Desulfosporosinus acidiphilus SJ4: one gene and its partner. The protein of the gene in region 2 interacts with the protein of the main gene of each other region in a pairwise test. Links are inferred from orthologs where the notes say so. Each region holds a gene or a part of one and is shown on either strand. Other genes may lie near its edges.

Evidence for each region. The genes of interacting proteins can lie anywhere in the genome.
Region 1: the proteins of recR (region 2) and recO interact in binary tests that used the Escherichia coli proteins (3 or more experiments, as listed by UniProt). The link is inferred for Desulfosporosinus acidiphilus SJ4 from one-to-one orthologs.

Annotation. Positions count from the first base shown.
Region 1 is NC_018068.1:4,155,447-4,159,258, forward strand. What follows is about bases 166-3,090. They hold recO (DNA repair protein RecO), read right to left. Parts: upstream 2,045-3,090; coding sequence 1,286-2,044; downstream 166-1,285. Other genes in these bases: glyQ (glycine--tRNA ligase subunit alpha), read right to left, coding at 166-458; DESACI_RS19055 (DUF4342 domain-containing protein), read right to left, coding at 814-1,308; DESACI_RS24330 (hypothetical protein), read right to left, coding at 2,253-2,504; deoC (deoxyribose-phosphate aldolase), read right to left, coding at 2,605-3,090. In the rest of the region: more of glyQ, read right to left, coding at 1-165; more of deoC, read right to left, coding at 3,091-3,249; GTPase Era, read right to left, coding at 3,251-3,812. UniProt on the Escherichia coli protein: Involved in DNA repair and RecF pathway recombination.
Region 2 is NC_018068.1:16,280-20,546, forward strand. The notes cover bases 701-3,555. They hold recR (recombination mediator RecR), read left to right. Parts: upstream 701-1,757; coding sequence 1,758-2,354; downstream 2,355-3,555. Other genes in these bases: dnaX (DNA polymerase III subunit gamma/tau), read left to right, coding at 701-1,361; DESACI_RS00095 (YbaB/EbfC family nucleoid-associated protein), read left to right, coding at 1,409-1,750; DESACI_RS00105 (pro-sigmaK processing inhibitor BofA family protein), read left to right, coding at 2,447-2,701; nifJ (pyruvate:ferredoxin (flavodoxin) oxidoreductase), read left to right, coding at 2,967-3,555. Outside these bases: more of dnaX, read left to right, coding at 1-700; more of nifJ, read left to right, coding at 3,556-4,267. UniProt on the Escherichia coli protein: May play a role in DNA repair. It seems to be involved in an RecBC-independent recombinational process of DNA repair. It may act with RecF and RecO.

The sequences.
Region 1 (3,812 bases), 4.1 Mb from region 2 along the record:
ACAGGTTTACAGTCAATTCCCCCACACTGCTGAAAATAGGTAAATTGAGACACCTCCATGCCGTCAAGCCAAACCTCCCAGCCCAGACCCCAAGCACCCAAGGTCGGAGACTCCCAGTTATCTTCAACAAAACGGATATCATGTTCCTTAGGATTAACTCCGATGCGTTCCAAACTCTGCAGGTATAACTCTTGAACATTGTCCGGCGAAGGTTTGAGGATAACTTGGTATTGAAAATAGTGCTGTAAACGATTCGGATTCTCACCATACCGTCCATCCGTTGGACGACGCGATGGTTCAACATACGCCACATTCCAGGGTTCAGGACCAAGGGCACGCAAAAACGTGGCCGGATTCATGGTCCCAGCCCCTTTTTCCACATCATAGGGTTGGGCAATAATGCATCCTTGCTCACCCCAGAACTGATTAAGTGTTAGAATTAAATCTTGAAATTTCATAGTCCAGCCTCCTAGGTTAAAATAGGGTTTGTCACTCTGGGAATGAATTTCGGCAAATAAAAAAGCACTCACTCCCATAGCCTATCCGGCTACAGGGACGAGAGCTTGTTCCCGCGGTTCCACCCTGTTTGACCCCAAGGGTCCCCTTCATTTATAACGCTCAGAGCTGCCCCATTTACCAATCTCATTCGGCTTCCACCATGACCGAACTCTCTAAAGAGATTCCCGGCAAACTTCCTGCCCATCATCGCATTTTCAAGTTAATTAATGATAATTATATGCTGTAAATATAATTGTGTCAAACCCATGTTGGTAATTTCTACCTGATAAATTTTATGTTCATGTTTTATGTTCTTCAGCCATGAAATTCAAACGTTTCATCATTATAAGAAGACTTGTCGATCGAATCAACTTCTAAATGAAAATGATTTAACGCTGCTCCCACAGCTCCGGCAAGAGCCAACATTCGCAAACCGGGTTTCCTCCAAACAGAATAAGCCAAAGCCACCCCCAAGGGCGCAGAAAGACTTAACACGGTGGTATCATTTCGCTTGAGGTTAATCTTCGTGCGATTAAACTCTTGCATTTTGGCTTTGACGTTTTCCCAGATTTCCTGCCCTCGATCAGGAAACTCCTCGCATGGCTTTCTCCCATCCCGTTCCTTTTCTAAAAAATCCAAAGCCTTGACTACATCACCTTGAGCCGAATTCAAAGCAGCACGGGCTTCCTCGTATCCAATACCCATACGTTCCCGCAGAATATCCATCTTTTCAAGCTCCGACCACAACGCTTCACTCAAATTCTTTTCCTTCCTTTCCACGATAAGTTCAGATAAGTCGTCCAAAGTCATCACTGATAGTATTTCCCATTCTCCATGATTTCAGCGGCCTCTCAAACTTATACTCCAGAAAATGCTGCAGAATCTCCAGAATCTCTTCCCTCATCCACGCCGACCAACGCAGCCGTTCAAGCTTAGCGAGATCGACCTGAATTAGCTGACGCATAAAAGCAAGACTCCCAGCCCGAAGAATACGTCCCGAATAACCCTTTCTGCAGCTTTCACAAAGCGTACCGCCTGCTTCGAAACTAAAAAACAACTTCTCACTTTTTAACGTCTCACCGCACTCTACACAATCCCCCAAATGCGGACGATACCCTAATATCACCAACAAACGCAGGGCATAGGCACTAAGCAAAAGAGATGTCTCATACTGTTCCAGAAGAAATAAACAACTCAGCGTCAGCGTAAAAAGTTCGGCATTAGGCTGTCCCAGAATCGTCGAAACATCCAATAGCTCTGCCATAGTTGTCGCAGTCAAAGAGCGATCAAGATCTGTCCAGAGATAGGAAAAGCTTTCCTTCGGGCTGCACTGGCTCACCGTATCTAGAGTCTTCCCCTTATGAATTAAAAAATCACCATATGTAAATAACTGCGCCCCAGCCCTCTGACGGCTCTTAGGCTTTCGTACCCCTTTCGCCACAGCCTGAAGCTTCCCCAATTCCCGGGAAAAAAGCGTGAGCACCCGATCCGATTCTCCATACTCTCGGCTACGAATCACCAACGCGTCCGCATGATAAACGGCCACGCCCTCAACCCTTTCTATTCTTTCTTATCTATAACCCAACTATACACGAGGGACGGTCCTTTTGACACACTTTTCGAAACAGGGGTCGAGACAGGTGAGACAGGGGGACGGTTCTCTTGTCTCACTCTCGTTTCAAAATTCAAGGATTAAGTGATTTGTATCTATCACCCCTAAGTCAAGAGACACATATGACAAGAGCACGCATTCTCTAAGTAAGCGGCCCAGCAAACTCCGTTCCGGTGACCGACCCCGTCGTCATACAGAGATTTCCCCAATTCAGACGGTGCACATTAATGTGCCGTCTCCCCAACTTCTCCGTCATCTCCCCTGACCCTAAGCCCAGAGACGCAGTATGACAAGAGCGTGAAGTCTCTACGTAAGCAGTCAGCAAACTCCGTTCCAGCGACCCACCCCAGACACGGGGCGGCGCATAGGACGTGCGCCGCCGCCATAGCGCCATGGATGGCGCTTATGGTGGGAACCCCGCTCCCCAAAACCAGTCGCTGGAACGGCTAGTTTGCTCTGCGTCGTACGACTGAGCGCTCTGTCATACAAGTCTCCTACTTAAGCACCGCACTCGTCCCCAACCTCTCTGCACCTGCTTCTATCAATTGCAGAGCAAATTCCTTTGTTCTTATCCCCCCAGAAGCCTTCACCTTAACATTTTCCCCAACCCACGTTTTCAGATTTCGCACATCCTCAATAGTGGCTCCGCCGCCGGCAAAACCCGTGGAAGTTTTAATATAATCTGCGCCCGAACGTTTGACAATCTCAGCCACCATTTTCTTTTCCTCTTCCGTAAGCAAGCAGGTCTCGATGATTACCTTAATCAAAAGGCCACATGAATGAGCCGCTTCAACTACCCGGAAAATATCCCGCTCAACAGCTTCCCACTTACCAGACTTGGCCCATCCAATATTAATAACCATATCAACTTCTTTGCCCCCATGAGCTTTAACCATAAAAACCTCAGAAACCTTAGTCTCCGTGAATGTTGCTCCCAACGGGAATCCTACAACTGCGGCCACGCCGATTCCCGTACCAAACAAAAGTTTAGCAGCAGTCTGAACAAACGAAGGATTTACACATACCGTTGCAAATTTATGTTCTTGCGCTTCGTGACACAAAGCAACAATATCCTTTTCTGAAGCCTGCGGCTTCAAAAGCGTATGATCGGTCATTCCCGCTATATTAATTTCACTCATCTTATTCGTCTCGTTCCTTTCCATATCCATAATTGCGCAAACTATCGGCTCGATTCCTCCAATCCTTCTTCACCTTAACCCAAAGTTCCAAAAAGACCGGACTTCCTAACAAAGCCTCTATATCCTGACGCGCTAAACTTCCAATGGCTTTTAATTGTGTACCCTTTGCCCCGATAACAATCCCTTTTTGAGATTCGCGTTCGACGATAATCAAAGCCCTAATTTTAACCAAAGACTTTTTTTCTTGGACCTCTTCAATCACGACCGCAATCGAATGAGGGATCTCATCTCTCGTTAACTGTAAAACCTTTTCTCTAATCAATTCAGCCATAATGAACCGTTCCGGTTGATCTGTAACTTCATCTTCCGGATAATACATTGGGCCTTTAGGCATAAGATTAAAAATGACATTCAGTAATTCATCAGTATTCTCCCCGGTTTTAGCCGAAATAGGGACAATCGCTTTAAACTCAGCCAAAGCTGAAAACTGCTGAATTTTATGTACTAATTGCTCCTTACCCAACAAATCAACCTTATTTAATACCAATACAACAGGGGTCTTT
Region 2 (4,267 bases):
TTAAATTAAGCTCCATCGAAGGTAGATTTAAAGTTTATATTATTGATGAAGTGCATATGCTGACTACAGAAGCTTTTAACGCTTTGCTAAAAACTCTGGAAGAGCCGCCGCCACAGGTGGTTTTTATCTTGGCGACCACCGAGGTGCAAAAAATACCATTAACAATTCTTTCCCGCGTACAACGTTTTGAATTTCATCGTATTTCGGTAGAGAACATTTCCAGCCGGCTGACTCTTGTCTGCGAATCACTGGGACGTAATATTCTGCCTGGTGCGTTACAGGTGATTGCTCAAAAGTCTGAAGGTGGTCTACGGGATGCACTTAGCATTTTAGATCAATGTCTTCTTCAAGATGACCCAATCGGTGTCAAGGAAGTTTACCAGGTCCTTGGTATGGTTGGTGAGACCTTTAGTTCGGAGTTGGTTGAAAGTTTAATGACCTTGGATTATGGAAAAAGCTTAGCGATCTTAACGGACGGGATACAGCAAGGCCGTGATCCGAGGCAAATTATCCGGGAACTTTTAGATTATCTTCGCCAAATGCTTTTGAATGTGACAACAGGAGCTGCTCCTTTGGTGGCTCCGGAAATTCAGGAACGTTTAGTTAAACAAAGTGAGCAGGTACCGATATCTCGCTTATTACATTGGATTTCACTTCTCATGCAAGGCGAAGGTCAATTGAAATACGCTTCAAATGCCCGTTTAGCCGCCGAACTTTTAATAGTTCAGACGATACATGAGGGGCAAAACATTATAGGTGAACAAGGGGAAATTTTAAACCGCTTAACGTTATTAGAAAAAAATGTGCAAACACTATTGAGTGGTAAAAACGTCCATTTATTAAATGATATAAAATCTACCCACCCCGCTGAAGTTGATCATGCTGCTGAAATTGATCATGTTAATAATGATTCGTCTAAGAAAAAGAATGCTATTGATGTAAAGACTGAAACCACATCGACAGAGAAAAGAGTTTCAGCAGGATCGGAAATCTTGACGATTGAGAATTTACGCGAACGTTGGAATGATGTTTTAGATCAAGTAAGACGTCGTAAGAAATCTACTCAAGCTTTTTTGTTAGAAGGCAAACCTGTTCAACTTGAAGGGAATGTGCTAACCATTGCTTTTCGAGAAGGATGCTCCTTTCACAAAGATAAGGTTAATCAAATAGAAAACCGGCAGACCATTGAAGAATCATTGCAGCAGATTTTTGGGATGGACCTAAGTATAACCAATGTAATGGAAAATGAATTCAAAATAAAAGAGAGTTCTGAGCTGCCTGATAAGAAACAACAAGATCAAGATCTCATAGATAAAGCAAAGGATATGTTTGGTGAGGATCTTGTAATTATAAAAGACTAACGATTGCTAGTGCAATGCACAATATAATAAGATAGGATGTGTTTGATATGGCAGGGTTTAAAGGTATGGGTGGTATGGGTGGAAATATGAATCAAATGTTAAAACAAGCCCAAAAGCTTCAGGAAGACATGGCCAGAGCACAAGAGGAGCTTCAAAACAAGACTGTGGATGCCTCTTCCGGCGGTGGAATGGTTCAAGTGATTGTGAGTGGTAAAATGGAATTAACAGAATTGAAAATTAATCCCGAAGCCGTTGATCCGACTGATGTCGAGATGCTGGAGGACCTTGTTAAGGCCGCAGTGAATGAGGGTTTAAGAAAAGCACAGGAAATGGCCAATAATGAAATGGGTAAATTAACCGGTGGTTTAAAGATCCCCGGCTTGTTCTAGGTGAACTATGGATTTTCTAAATTACCCTCAGCCTTTGGCAGATCTTATCAGTTGTCTTGCACGCCTTCCGGGAATTGGTCCAAAGACAGCGGGTCGATTGGCATTTTATCTTCTTCAGCAGCCCCGGATTTCCGAAGATTTGGCACAGGCTATTCACGCCGCGAATCATTCTATAAGAAAATGTTCGATTTGTTGTAACTTTACTGATCAAGATCCATGTGTACTCTGTCAGAACCCCCAAAGAGACTCCTCGGAACTTTGTGTTGTCGAACATCCCAGGGACGTCGTATCCTTAGAAAAGACTAAAGAATTTAAAGGGCGGTATCATGTTTTACATGGTGTGCTCTCCCCAATGGAGGGTATAGGACCGGAGCAATTAACCATTAGCCTTCTTTTGAAGCGTTTAGAGGGCGTTAAGGAAGTGGTTATGGCTCTAAATCCCACGGTGGAAGGAGAAGCTACGGCCTTATATTTAGCCCGTCTGTTAAAACCTTTAGGAATTAAAGTGACCCGGATTGCTCATGGATTACCCGTGGGCGGTGATCTGGAATATGCCGATGAAGTGACTATTGCTCGAGCGTTAGAAGGACGGCGTCAACTCTAAGTGAGTGAATTTTAAGAAAGAAATGGCTGGGTGTTCTTCTTTGTCTGGCTGGCGCATATTTATGGACTAGCACCAGACAAGGGGGAAAATGTATGACTCTGGTCTTTCTTGGACTTTTCATCTTACTGATAGGATTTACCATTCGTTCAGTTGTCGGAAAGCCAAATATTATCTTAAAAGTCATAATTCATAGTCTAGGCGGAATTGTTGGACTTTGGTTATTTAATTTTCTTTTAAGTATTCTAGGATTTTCAATACCAATTAATTTTTTTACAATAATAATTGTTGGTCTTTTAGGATTTCCAGGAGTATTAACCTTATCAATTCTCCAGTTATTAGGTATTTGACTTAAAAAGTTAAACAATTTTTATTATTACTTCTTGACTCCCTCAACAATTCAGAGGTATACTTAAAATTACTAAAGGGGAACTATTCGACTTAAATGCGAAGTAGTTCCCTACGTCTGTTTTTCTGGACGTTTTATGAAAATTCTATTTCTTCCTCAAACTCTAATATTTCATTTTATGAAGAATCTTTGAGAGAAATAGAAAAAGGAAGCCCGAAACCCTGGTAAAAATTAAATTTATCACATGATTAGGAGGAAACAAAAAAATGGCTAAAATGAAAACCATGGATGGAAATGAAGCAGCGGCTCATGCATCGTATGCATTTACTGAAGTCGCTACCATCTTTCCCATTACTCCCTCTTCGACAATGGCCGAATTGGTCGATGAATGGGCTGCTCATGGAAGGAAAAACATTTATGGACAAACTGTTAAAGTCGTGGAGATGCAATCCGAAGCAGGTGCTGCTGGTGCAGTGCACGGTTCACTCCAGGCTGGTGCATTAACCTCTACTTATACAGCTTCACAAGGCTTACTTTTGATGATTCCTAACATGTATAAGATTGCCGGTGAATTGCTTCCCTGTGTATTCCATGTAAGTGCCCGGGCTTTGGCAACTCACGCCCTTTCTATTTTTGGCGATCATCAGGACGTAATGTCTGTTCGTGCTACCGGTTTTGCCCAGCTTTCCTCACATAATGTCCAAGAAGCCTTAGACTTGGGTTATATTGCTCACTTAGCGACAGTTAAGGCAAGTGTACCCTTCGTACACTTCTTCGATGGTTTCCGTACTTCCCATGAAATTCAAAAGATTGAAATACCGGAGTATGAGGAAGTCGGTCAGTTATTAGATATGGATGCAGTTCAAGCATTCCGCGACAATGCCTTGAATCCGGAACATCCTGTTTTACGCGGAACAGCCCAAAACCCTGACGTATATTTCCAAGGTCGTGAAGCTTCTAATAAGTTTTATGATGCAGTTCCTGATATTGTAGAACATTACATGCAAGAGTATAAAAAGCTTACCGGCCGTGAATATCATCCATTCCAATATTATGGTGCCGAAGATGCTGAATATGTAATCGTTGCTATGGGTTCAATCTGTGACACCATTGAAGAAACCGTGGATTATCTCATGGCTAAAGGGGAAAAAGTTGGGGTTGTAAAAGTTCACCTCTTTAATCCTTTCTCCAGCAAGTACTTCTTTAATGTAATGCCTAAAACTGTCAAGAAAATTGCAGTTCTTGAAAGAACGAAAGAACCTGGCGCTCTGGGTGAACCCCTCTATTTAGATGTCAAAGAAATATACTATAATCACGAACAAAAACCGGTCATTGTTGGCGGTCGTTATGGTTTAGGTTCTAAGGATACGACTCCTTCCCAAGTATTGGCCGTTTATAAAAACCTTAAAGCTGACGAACCAAAGAATGGATTTACGATTGGTATTATCGACGACGTAACCTTTAAATCTTTGCCTGAGGATGAGATTATTGATACTGCTCCGGAAGGAACCATTGCTTGTAAATTTTGGGGTCTTGGTGCAGATGGAACGGTTGGTGCCAATAAACA